DNA from 4 places in the Erwinia sp. 009765445 genome. Region 4 is predicted to be linked to each of the others. Evidence: predicted binding sites of a transcription regulator. Region 4 holds the regulator's gene; each other region holds the start of a gene.
What was found. The regulator PurR, encoded in region 4, represses purine synthesis genes. The targets are predictions, from matches to a motif close to CANGCAAACGTTTGCNTG.
Positions count from the first base shown of each region.

Region 1: the regulator PurR is predicted to act here: its motif matches at 2,018-2,035, upstream of purL (phosphoribosylformylglycinamidine synthase).
Region 2: the regulator PurR is predicted to act here: its motif matches at 1,147-1,164, upstream of AC3Y5R_RS10520 (7-cyano-7-deazaguanine/7-aminomethyl-7-deazaguanine transporter).
Region 3: the regulator PurR is predicted to act here: its motif matches at 1,481-1,498, upstream of serA (phosphoglycerate dehydrogenase).

Region 1 is NZ_JBYUWC010000016.1:32,469-35,582, reverse strand. It holds gene purL (phosphoribosylformylglycinamidine synthase) at 1-1,931, opposite strand, end outside; gene mltF (membrane-bound lytic murein transglycosylase MltF) at 2,200-3,114, shown strand, end outside.
Region 2 is NZ_JBYUWC010000008.1:91,443-94,556, reverse strand. It holds gene AC3Y5R_RS10530 (zinc/cadmium/mercury/lead-transporting ATPase) at 1-765, shown strand, start outside; gene tusA (sulfurtransferase TusA) at 762-1,007, opposite strand; gene AC3Y5R_RS10520 (7-cyano-7-deazaguanine/7-aminomethyl-7-deazaguanine transporter) at 1,275-1,940, shown strand; gene AC3Y5R_RS10515 (DcrB family lipoprotein) at 2,038-2,595, shown strand; gene iolD (3D-(3,5/4)-trihydroxycyclohexane-1,2-dione acylhydrolase (decyclizing)) at 2,708-3,114, opposite strand, start outside.
Region 3 is NZ_JBYUWC010000004.1:142,359-145,472, forward strand. It holds gene AC3Y5R_RS05510 (LysR family transcriptional regulator ArgP) at 1-445, opposite strand, end outside; gene rpiA (ribose-5-phosphate isomerase RpiA) at 639-1,298, shown strand; gene serA (phosphoglycerate dehydrogenase) at 1,581-2,816, shown strand.
Region 4 is NZ_JBYUWC010000010.1:74,736-77,849, forward strand. It holds gene AC3Y5R_RS12745 (C40 family peptidase) at 1-324, shown strand, start outside; gene cydH (cytochrome bd-I oxidase subunit CydH) at 373-462, opposite strand; gene purR (HTH-type transcriptional repressor PurR) at 756-1,781, shown strand; gene punR (DNA-binding transcriptional activator PunR) at 1,854-2,765, opposite strand; gene punC (purine nucleoside transporter PunC) at 2,877-3,114, shown strand, end outside.

The DNA.
Region 1 (3,114 bases), on a different contig from region 4:
GCTGGCAGGTGCAGAATGCGTTTAACAGCATCTGCCACGGTAATGGTTTCACGAACCAACGGTTCGCCCGTGGCCTTCAGCGTGGTCACGTCGCGGGTCATTTTCGGGGTCTTGCCCAGTAAAACGTCCAGCGGCATATCAATAGGTTTGTTATCAAAGTGGCTGTCTGACAGCGACAGGTGCATCTCTTCGGTAGCTTCACCAATCACCGCATAAGGCGCACGTTCACGCTGACACAGCGCATCGAACTCAGCCAGCTTCTCAGGTGCAACTGCCAGAACGTAACGCTCCTGTGATTCGTTACACCAGACTTCCAGCGGGCTCATGCCGGGTTCATCGCTCAGGATGTCACGCAGGTTGAAACGACCGCCACGCTCACCATCGCTGACCAGCTCTGGCATAGCGTTGGAAAGGCCGCCAGCTCCCACATCATGGATAAACAGAATCGGGTTGTGTTCGCCCAGCTGCCAGCAGCGGTCAATCACTTCCTGACAACGGCGTTCCATCTCCGGGTTATCACGCTGTACGGAAGCGAAATCCAGATCGGCATCAGACTGGCCGGAAGCCATGGAAGAAGCCGCCCCACCGCCCAGGCCGATATTCATCGCCGGGCCACCCAGCACGATCAGCTTCGCGCCAACGGTAATCTCACCTTTCTGCACGTGGTCAGCACGGATATTTCCGATGCCACCCGCCAGCATGATTGGCTTGTGGTAACCGCGCAGCTCAACGCCGTTGTGGCTGTTGACCTGCTCTTCGTAGGTACGGAAGTAGCCGTTCAGGGCCGGGCGACCAAATTCATTGTTAAACGCAGCGCCACCCAATGGGCCTTCGGTCATGATATCCAGCGCGGTGACAATGCGATCCGGCTTGCCGAAATCTTCTTCCCACGGCTGTTCGAAGCCAGGAATGCGCAGGTTTGAAACGGAAAAGCCCACCAGGCCAGCCTTCGGCTTGGCGCCACGGCCGGTTGCCCCTTCATCACGGATTTCACCACCGGAACCGGTAGCCGCACCCGGCCATGGCGAGATCGCCGTCGGGTGGTTGTGCGTCTCCACTTTCATTAAAATATGCGCGTCTTCCTGATGGAAGTCGTACTGGCTGTTGGCATCAGCATAAAAACGGCCTACCTGAGCCCCTTCCATCACCGCAGCATTGTCTTTGTAAGCAGACAGCACGTGATCCGGGGTTTTCTCAAAGGTATTTTTGATCATTTTGAACAGCGACTTCGGCTGTTGCTTGCCGTCAATCACCCAGTCGGCGTTGAAGATCTTGTGGCGACAGTGCTCAGAGTTAGCCTGAGCAAACATGTACAGTTCAATGTCGTTAGGATTACGCCCGAGCTTTTCAAAGGCCGCCAGCAGGTAGTCGATTTCATCATCTGCCAGCGCCAGACCCAGCTTGCGGTTAGCCTGCTCCAGTGCGGAACGGCCCTCACCCAGCACGTCCACGCTCTGCAGTGGCGCAGGCTGGTGATGAGCAAACAGTTGTTCTGCTTGTGACAGCTCGCTGAGCACCACTTCCATCATGCGATCGTGCAGCAGAGAGGCCAGCTGTGACCACTGGGCTTCAGTTAACTGTGGCGCTTTAACATAGAAAGCCAGACCGCGCTCAAGGCGCAGAACCTGAGGCAGATCGCAGTTATGGGCAATATCAGTAGCCTTGGATGACCACGGAGAAATCGTACCCGGGCGAGGCGTCACCAGAATCAGGCGACCTTCCGGGGCGTGTTCGGCGAGAGAGGGACCGTATTTCAGCAGACGCTGTAAACGGGCTTTTTCATCAGCTGCAAGTGGTGCGCTGACATCGGCAAAATGGACGTACTCAGCGTAAATGTCGCTCACCGGCAGGTGAGCGTCCTGAAAGCGGGCCAGCAATTTAGTAATACGAAATGCCGACAGAGCGGGCGAACCACGCAGAATTTCCATCATCAAAGATCTCTCGTCAGAGCGCCGGGCGACGCTTCTTTGGGGCGCAACAGGGAAAACGGGCGGTATTATAGAGAATCCCCGCACGTTACGAAACCGTTTGCGCAGCTTTTTTCGGGCCAGGGAATTGGCTGAAAATCGCACAATACCGGATGAATTCAGTTGCGCAGGACACCTGAGTTGCGCAAAATGCCCCACGCTCAGGAACCATTATAGACAACGAATACTGCCGGTACAGACAGAGACCTGAGAGCAATCGAGAGATAACTATTTGAAACGCCTTAAAATTAATTATCTGTTTATCGGGCTTGTCACCGTGCTGCTCGCGCTGGCGCTGTGGCCGTCGATCCCATGGTACGGCGGAACGCAGGATCGGATAGAACAGATAAAATCACGGGGAGTGCTGCGTGTGAGCACGCTGAACTCTCCGTTGACTTACTACACCGTGAACAAAGCCCCGGCCGGAATGGATTATGAGCTGGCGAAGCGCTTCGCCAGTTATCTGGGCGTCAAACTGCAAATTACTGTCCGTCAGAACCTGAGCGATTTGTTTGACGATCTGGAAGATGACAAAGCTGACGTGCTGACGGCCGGATTAATTTACAACAGCGATCGTCTGTCACGCTTTCGCACCGGGCCAACTTACTACTCCGTCTCGCAGCAGCTGGTGTACCGGATGGGCAAGCCCCGTCCGCAAAACCTCGGCTCGCTGAAAGGTCGGCTGACCGTTGCGTCGGATTCGGCCTATCTTTCGACGCTGCGCAACATGAAGCAGAATCAGTATCCCGATCTCGACTGGGCAATCTCTACAGACCAAAGTCCCACTACCCTGCTGGAAGCAGTGGCGGACGGCAAGCTCGACTATACGGTGGGTGATTCAGTGTCGATTGCTCTGCTGCAGCGCATTCATCCGCAGCTGGCCGTGGCGTTCGATATCACCGAAGAAGAGCCGGTGACCTGGTATATGCCGCGCGATCAGGATGACAGCCTTGATGCCGCGATGCTGGATTATTTCAACCAGATGGGCGAAGAAGGGGCGATGGCGCGGCTGGATGAGAAATACCTCGGCCACGTCGGCACATTTGACTATGTGGATACCAGCACTTTCCTGCGCGCTATCGACGGAACGCTGCCGACCATCAAGCCGCTGTTCCAGAAATACGCCAGCGACATCGACTGGCGACTG
Region 2 (3,114 bases), on a different contig from region 4:
GCGCTGGCAGACTCCCGGCAGCTGACAGTGCCTCCAGCCAGTGCTCAGCGAGCGCTGCCTGGTAGCGGCGTTGAAGCGATAGTTAGTGGTCACAAACTTTTAATTAGCGCCCCGGTAAGAGTGCCGGAAAACTGTCTGAGTGCCGGGCAGTCTGCGCAGGTTGAAGAGCTTGAATCAGCCGGGAATACCGTGGTGATCCTGCTGCAGGATGCCCGTCCAGTGGGGCTGATTGGCCTGCGGGATACACTGCGGGCGGGTGCCGTTGAAGCCTTGCGGGAACTGCGGGCGCTGAACGTTCAGGCAGTCATGCTGACAGGAGATAATCCTCGTGCCGCCGCGGCCATTGCCAGCGAGCTGGGGATGGATTACCGCGCAGGCTTGCTGCCCGCAGATAAGGTTGCGGCGATTAGCGAACTGAATCAACAAAACCCGGTAGCAATGGTCGGGGACGGCATCAACGATGCGCCAGCGATGAAAGCCGCCACGGCGGGGATAGCAATGGGCAGCGGCAGCGACGTGGCGCTGGAAACAGCAGATGCAGCGCTGACGCATAACCGCCTGAACGGGCTGGCAACGATGATCCGTCTGTCACGGGCGACTCACGCCAATATCCGGCAGAACATCACGCTGGCTTTAGGGCTGAAGGGAGTGTTTCTGGTAACCACCCTTCTGGGGATCACCGGCCTGTGGCTGGCGGTACTGGCGGATTCCGGTGCCACGGCGTTAGTAACCGCTAACGCCCTGAGACTGCTGCGTAAGCGTTAAAGCCCTTTCTTCAGCAGATAACGGTAAGGCATGGCGTCGATTGCCTGGGCCACCAGCGTATGTTCCATAAAGCGGCAGAAGCCGGGGATGTCGCGGGTGGTTGCCGGGTCATCGGCGATAATTAACAGCGTTTCGCCGTCCTGCATATGGCGCACGGCTTTACGCACCATCATTACCGGCTCCGGGCAGCGCAACCCCTGAGCATCCAGGGTCTGGTCAGGGTTGGCGAACAGATCGCTCATAACATTCTCAACAAGGCAGGAAAACTGCGGCCATTTTACCCGCAGCATCAGTATGTGCAAGCGGTGCCATCCATCAAAGCATTAGCGGGCACTAACCTGACCGTCAACGCTGGCTTTTACTCAGTCAGCGGGCTCCACCGACGATAACGTTTGCGCTAAAATTAACCATTGCATTAGCAGGCTGTTTCGGTAAGATGCCGCGCAATCGCTCAGGCGAGATAAATTTTTTTGGGTTCCCTCACCCCAATATTCAAAAAGGTCACATTGATGATTTCTTTCTCTTCCCGTCAGCGCACGCATGCGTTGATCTGGCTGTCGTTATTTCACGTGCTGGTGATCACCTCCAGTAACTATCTGGTGCAGCTGCCGGTCTCTGTATTTGGACTGCATACCACCTGGGGCGCGTTCAGCTTTCCGTTTATTTTCCTCGCTACCGATTTAACCGTGCGGATTTTTGGCGCGCCGCTGGCCCGTCGCATCATTCTGGCGGTGATGATCCCGGCCCTGGTGATCTCCTATGCAATTTCCGCCCTGTTCTATCAGGGGGAATGGCAGGGATTTGCCGCGCTGGAAAACGTTAACCTGTTTGTCGCCCGTATCGCCTGCGCCAGCTTTATGGCCTATGCGCTGGGACAGATCCTGGATGTGCACGTGTTTAACCGCCTGCGCAAGCTGCCACAGTGGTGGATTGCGCCTGCTTCGGCGATGTTCCTGGGCAATATCAGCGATACGCTGGCCTTCTTCTTTATCGCTTTCTATAAAAGCCCTGATTTGTTTATGGCGCAGAACTGGGTGGAGATCGCCTTGGTGGATTACAGCTTCAAGGTGATTATCTGCATGATTTTCTTCCTGCCAGCCTACGGCGTGCTGCTGAATGCCACCCTGAAGCGCCTGGCGGAAAAATCCAGTCACACTCTGGTGAACTTCGGCTAAGCTGCATTCTGTCACAGAGTGTCGGTTGCTTTTGCCAGCTGAATACTATTTTATGAGTGGCTGTAACAGGCACACGACTAACGTAAAAGGGATCATGATGCGTAACTTACTGAAATATGCCGGTATCGGTTTACTGGTGGTTGGACTGACCGCCTGCGACGGCAAAAATGACAAAGCCGCAGCCGATGACAATGGCGCCAGCAGCAGCCAGAGTAGCCAGAACATGACCCTGATGGACGGCAAGCTGACCTTCTCGCTGCCCGCGGGCATGTCGGATCAGAGTGGCAAACTGGGCACTCAGGCCAATAATATGCACGTCTACGCGGATGCAACCGGACAGAAAGCGATTATCGTCATCGAGGGCAACAGCACCACCGAAGGGCTGGACGTGCTGTCCCAGCGTCTGGAGCAGCAACAGCGCAACCGCGATCCGCAGCTGCAGGTCGTGAGCAATAAATCCGTACAGCTGAAGGGCCAGCAGGTTCAGCAACTGAACACGGTGATCTCTGCCAAGAACCAGTCTTCCTGGTCTTCTGTGGTGCTGGCGAAGGTTGACGGCAAATTGCTGACCCTCCAGATCACGCTGCCAGCGGACAACCAGCAGCAGTCGCAGACTGAAGCGGAAAACATCATCAATAGCATCACGCTGAAATAACCTTTTCGCGGTGAAATATTAAAAGCCCCGGTCGTAACGCCAGGGGCTTTTTTCATCTGGCCGGGACACTGAACAGCTTTCACATACAACCGAAAAGCTGGCGGGATCTGCACTACAGGCCAGCATGCTCGCGAATATACTCCCGCGCTTTTACCGCGTATTCAAAGGGATTGGCCAGCGCCGGATCCTGCTCGGCTTCCACCACCATCCAGCCTTGATAACCTGATTCATCCAGCAGCTTAAAGACTGGCATAAAGTCGATCACTCCGTCACCCGGCACGGTGAAGGTACCTTTTTTCACGCCGTCGAGGAAAGAAAGCCTCTGGCTTTTGACCTGTGTTACCACCTCATCGCGCACATCCTTCAGGTGAACGTGATTGATGCGCGGCAGGTACTTTTGCAGGATCGCCAGCATCTTCGCCTGGCTGCCCTCGGAGTAATAAGCATGGCCGGTATCAAACAGCAGACAGACATCGTCGTGAGTCAGCTGCATAAACCGGTCGATCTCTTCGGTGGTCT
Region 3 (3,114 bases), on a different contig from region 4:
GTGGCTGGATACTGACGGCTCCCACTACCTCACCGCGACGCAGCCTTTCCTGGGTGCGGCTTTCATCTTCCACCTGCAAATTCAGGCGAACCGGCGAATCGGTCAGCACCGTTTTCATCGCGGGCAGTAACCAGGTTGCCAGACTGTCGGCGTTGACCGCCAGCGACAGCAGCAGCGGCGTGGTACCGCCATTTTCATCGCCCAGCCACTCCTCTTCCAGCAGCTCGACCTGATGCAATAAAGCCAGCAGCTTTTGCCCCTGTTCGGTCGGGCGTGGAGGAACGGTTCGCACCAGCAGCGGCTGGCCGAACATGTTTTCCAGCTGCTTGATTCGCTGGGAAACGGCTGACTGGGTAATACAAAGCTTTTGTGCGGCGCGTTCAAAACCGCGCTCGCGGATCACTGCATCCAGCGCCTGAAGCGTTCGATAATCCGGGCGTTTCATTGGTTCGTTTAACTCTCCTCAGGTATGGAAACTGCACTATGCCATATTTTTGTCACTTTGCCCTGCGTAACAGTGTGTTTATCCGGCACGGCTTTGTGGGCTGTGTCTGTAAACGGACAACAAATGCTGCCCTGACGCGGCGGGGTTGTTTATACTAACGCCACACTGTAGCAGCACGGATTGTAAACATACCATGACGCAGGATGAACTGAAAAAGGCCGTTGGCTGGGCCGCGCTGGAATACGTAAAACCGGGCACCATCGTGGGTGTGGGCACCGGCTCGACCGCCGCGCATTTTATTGATGCACTGGGTTCGATCAGACAGCAAATTGACGGGGCGGTCTCCAGTTCTGAGGCCTCAACCCTTAAGTTGAAAAGCCTGGGGATCCCGGTTTTGGATCTTAACGAGGTGGATTCACTGTCGGTCTACGTTGACGGCGCAGATGAAATCAACGGTTTTATGCAGATGATCAAAGGCGGTGGCGCAGCCCTGACCCGCGAGAAAATCATCGCTGCGGTGGCGGATAAATTTGTCTGCATCGCTGACGAGTCCAAGCAGGTTGATGTGCTGGGTAAATTCCCGTTGCCGGTGGAGGTGATCCCGATGGCGCGCAGCTATGTTGCCAGGGAGCTGGTGAAGCTGGGCGGCCTGCCTGAATATCGCCAGAACGTGGTGACTGATAATGGCAATTTCATCCTCGACGTGCACAACTTAAAAATTCTCGACGCGATTGCGCTGGAAAAGGCCATTAATGCCTTACCTGGCGTGGTTACCGTGGGGCTGTTTGCCGCGCGGGCAGCGGATATTGCGCTGATTGGTACCGCCTCCGGCGTGAAGAGCATAGAAAAATGATCTCACTGGCGCCGCTCCGGCGCCGGTTAATTTCTGCAAAAAAACATCTTTTCTTTTCATACCGAAATTCGGTGACTTATGTCACATAAGCTTCACTCACAGGGCGATCCTTCTGACGATATTCACCGTGCCCTGATTATCTGTTGATTTGTGCCTGTCTGCTTCCTGCCCGTGCTGTGATGCAGGCAATCGTTTGTATTGCCGCAGGCGTAATTTTTGATATTTTGACAGAAGGCTGGCTTATGCCAGCCACTTCTGAAGTCTGCTAAATAGGGTCGGGAAATGGCAAAAGTATCACTGGAGAAAGACAAGATTAAGTTCCTGTTGGTGGAAGGCGTACACCAGAAAGCCGTAGATAATCTGCGTGCTTCTGGCTACACCAACATCGAATTTCATAAAGGCGCACTGGACAGCGAAGCTCTGAAAGAGTCGATCCGTGACGCGCACTTTATCGGCATCCGCTCGCGTACTCACCTCACCGAAGAGATTTTTGCCTCGGCTGAGAAGCTGGTCGCCGTGGGCTGTTTCTGTATAGGCACCAACCAGGTCGATCTGAAAGCAGCAGAAAAACGAGGGATCCCGGTATTCAACGCGCCTTTCTCCAACACCCGATCCGTAGCTGAACTGGTCATTGGCGAGCTGTTGCTGATGCTGCGTGGCGTCCCTGCGGCGAATGCTAAAGCACACCGTGGCGTGTGGAATAAACTGGCCGTGGGCTCGTTTGAAGCGCGTGGCAAAAAGCTGGGTATCGTCGGTTACGGCCATATCGGTATGCAGCTGGGCGTGCTCGCTGAAAGCCTGGGCATGCATGTGTTCTTCTATGATATTGAGAACAAGCTGCCGCTGGGGAATGCGACCCAGATCCGTCATCTGTCCGACCTGTTGAATATGAGCGACGTGGTCAGCCTGCACGTGCCGGAAACCCAGTCGACCCAAAACATGATGGGTCCGGAAGAGCTGGCGATGATGAAGCCAGGTTCACTGCTGATTAACGCATCACGCGGGACAGTGGTTGATATTCCGGCGCTGTGCAAAGTGCTGGCCGACAAACATCTGGCTGGTGCCGCAATCGATGTGTTCCCGGAAGAACCGGCAACCAACAGCGATCCGTTCAATTCTCCGCTTTGCGAGTTTGATAACGTGATCCTGACGCCGCACATTGGCGGTTCCACCCAGGAAGCGCAGGAAAACATCGGCAGCGAAGTGGCCGACAAGCTGGCGAAATACTCGGATAACGGCTCGACGCTGTCGGCGGTTAACTTCCCGGAAGTTTCCCTGCCGATGCATGGCGACCAGAGTCGCCTGTTGCACATCCACGAGAATCGCCCTGGCGTGCTGACCGCGATCAACAACATTTTCGCCGGGCAGGGGATCAACATCGCAGCACAGTATCTGCAAACCACCCCCTCAATGGGCTATGTGGTGATCGATATCGATGCGCCGCAGGATGTGGCTAACACGGCTCTGCAGCTGATGAAGGCTATTCCTGGCACCATTCGCGCCCGACTGTTGTACTGAGCAGGGAAATGGCGGGCACCATTGGTGCTCGTCTTCTGTACCAAGCAGAAAACTGCCAGGCACCATTCGAACTCGCCTTTTGTACTAAGCAGAAAACTGCCAGGTACCATTCGTACTGGCTTTTTTATACCTGACAGACAACTTCGGGCTTAACGCGAGGGGAACACAGGCTGTGAATAAAGCGTCTCGCGCCATGGACGGTGCGAGTCGAGCTGTCAGGGACGACGCTTTTTGCGTCTTTATGAGCGGCCTGTGTTCCCCACGCAGGCTCCAATATCTCAGGCGATTTCTTTTTTCC
Region 4 (3,114 bases):
ACCGGTTTCGACTGCAGCGGCCTGGTCTGGTATGCCTATAAAGACCTGGTGAAGTTTAAAATCCCCCGCACTGCCAATGAAATGTATCACCTGCGCGATGCGGCTAATATCAAACGTGGCGAGCTGGAAAAAGGCGATCTGGTGTTTTTCCGCATCAATGGTCGCGGCACAGCTGACCACGTTGGCGTGTATCTGGGCAATGGTAAATTCATTCAGTCACCGCGCACCGGCAAGGATATTCAGGTTAGTGCTCTGAGCGATGATTACTGGCAGCGCCACTATATTGGTGCCCGCAGGATGATGACGCCGAAAACGATTCGCTAACAGGTCGGCAGAAGAGACGGGGCCGTTCTGATGAGCGGCCCGTAAGGCTTAGTGCATTACTGCGGTAAAACTGAAAGCGACAATCATCAGCAAAGCGCAAACGGTTGTCAGTATTGAAAACTTCAGATCGGTATCCATCACGACTCCTTAATACCCTTACAGTTTATAACGTCATCGATTTTCCCATACTTGTCGGTAAAAATCTCGTTTTCTGTGCTCAGGCTTGTTAGAATTCTTTTTTTCGTTGCGCAACCCCCGGCAGACTGCGTGCCGCGTGCGCAATGACGGGTTGAAATACCCTTTTTTCCTTCCTGACGTCTCCGGAATCCACCGCAAAAAGTGCCCCCAGACGTCCGGTTTTTGCGTATCCAGGCAAACGTTTAACAATATGCTTATCAGTACGTTACGATAAGTGCAGGAGTAGCTAGTTAATGGCAACAATAAAAGATGTGGCCAAACGTGCAGGGGTGTCCACCACCACTGTCTCCCACGTCATCAATAAAACCCGCTTTGTCGCTGAAGAGACGCAGGAAGCCGTATGGGCCGCAATCAAAGAATTGCATTATTCTCCCAGCGCTGTCGCCCGCAGCCTGAAGGTTAACCATACCAAAACCATTGGTCTGCTGGCCACTTCCAGCGAAGCGCCCTATTTTGCCGAGATCATCGAAGCAGTGGAGAACTGCTGCTTTGATCAGGGTTATACCCTGATCCTGGGCAATGCCCATAACGATCTGCAAAAGCAGCAGGCATATCTGTCGATGATGGCGCAAAAGCGCGTCGATGGTCTGCTGGTGATGTGCTCGGAATATCCGGAGCCGCTGATCACTATGCTGGAAAACAATCGCAATATCCCAATGGTGGTAATGGACTGGGGCGAATCACGCGGCGATTTCACCGATACCGTGCTGGATAATGCCTTTGAAGGAGGCTATATGGCGGGCCGCTATCTGATTGACCGCGGTCACCGTGATATCGGGGTGATCCCGGGACAAATGGAACGTAATACTGGCGGTGGCCGCCATGCCGGTTTTCTGAAAGCACTTTCCGAAGCGGGAATTTCAGTTCGAGATGAGTGGCTGGTACAGGGAGATTTCGAACCAGAGTCTGGCTACCGTGCCATGCAGCAGATTCTGTCTCAGAAGCAGCGCCCCACGGCGGTCTTCTGCGGCGGCGATGTGATGGCCATGGGCGCCATCTGCGCGGCGGATGAGATGGGCCTGCGCGTACCGCAGGATATTTCGGTGATCGGTTATGATAACGTGCGCAATGCCCGCTATTTCACCCCGGCGCTGACCACGGTTCACCAGCCTAAACAACAGCTGGGCGAAACTGCCTTTGCAATGCTGCTCGACCGCATTACCAGCAAGCGCGAAGAGCCACAAACCATTGAAGTGCATCCCAACCTGATCGAACGCCGCTCGGTGGCAGACGGTCCGTTTGTCGATTACCGCCGCTAGACGTTAAGGGCGGAATGAATCCCACCCTTACAATCGTGCAGATCTCAGTTGAGGGGAGAATTTATTCGCCCCTCAGGTTTCTTCCCGCAGCCACTCACTGTTCATCGTGCCGGTTTCCCCCAGATACTCCAGCAGCCAGCTCAGTGCTGGTGAAGCCTGCTGCTCCGCCCAGCTGACGCAGCATGGGCTGTCCGGAAATACTGACTCAAGCGCCAGCTCAACCAGTTCCCCGTTCTGCAAAAATGGCCGGGCAAAATGCCCCGGTACCATTCCAACACACAGCCCGGCCAGCAGACAGTCAAACGCACTTTCCCAGTCCGGCACCACCAGCCTGCGCTGATTATCCAGCGTCCACGTAGTCCGTTTGGGTAAAGCACGGGAGGTATCTTCCAGCACCAGTGAGGGCCAATCGCCAATCTCCTCATCGCTGACCTCCCCCTCCAGCTGAGCAAGTGGATGATCGGCCTTCACCACACAGCGCCAGTTCAGCATCCCCATATCGCGGAAGGCGAAGCGCCCCCCCACCGGGATAGCCTGGGTTGCGCCGATTGCCACATCCACCCGCCCGTCGGCCAGTGCGTCCCAGACGCCGTTAAACACTTCCGACGTCAGATGCAGCTCCATATCAGGAAAATGGCGGTAAAAATCCACCACCAGCTGGCGGCTCCTCGCCGGTTTAACAATGCGGTCGACAGCGATATTGATCTGCCCCCGCCAGCCATTAGCGACCTGCTGACACTGACGCCGGGTGGAAAGCATTTTTTTGATAACACTACGCCCTTCCTGACTAAAAAGCCGTCCGGCATCCGTCAGCACCACATCGCGGTGACGCCGCTCAAACAGAGGAACAGCCAGCCACTCTTCCAGTTGACGGATGGTATAGCTGATAGCAGAAGGCACGCGGTGCAGCTCTGCCGCCGCCGCCGTGAAACTCCCGGTGCGCGCCACGGCATCGACCACTTCAAGGGAATGTTCTGACCACATAATTTGCCTGCAATTTTTTTGAACGCAACCTGCAAATATTACCGTTTCACAAGCGCTTTGCCACTCAATTACACTGCGCAGCGTTTCATTCACCTGATAAAGAGCAACAGAATGCCATCTAAAGGATTTATTATTTACCTCGCGCTGCTCAGCGTTGCAGGTTTTCTCGCCACTGATATGTACCTGCCAGCTTTTGGTGTTATGCAGCAAGATTTGCTGACTGAAGCTGGAGCAATCAGTGCCAGTCTGAGTCTGTTCCTGGCCGGATTTGCCAGCGCCCAGTTGATGTGGGGACCACTCTCTGACCGGATTGGTCGTAAACCCGTTCTGCTGATGGGGCTGGGTCTGT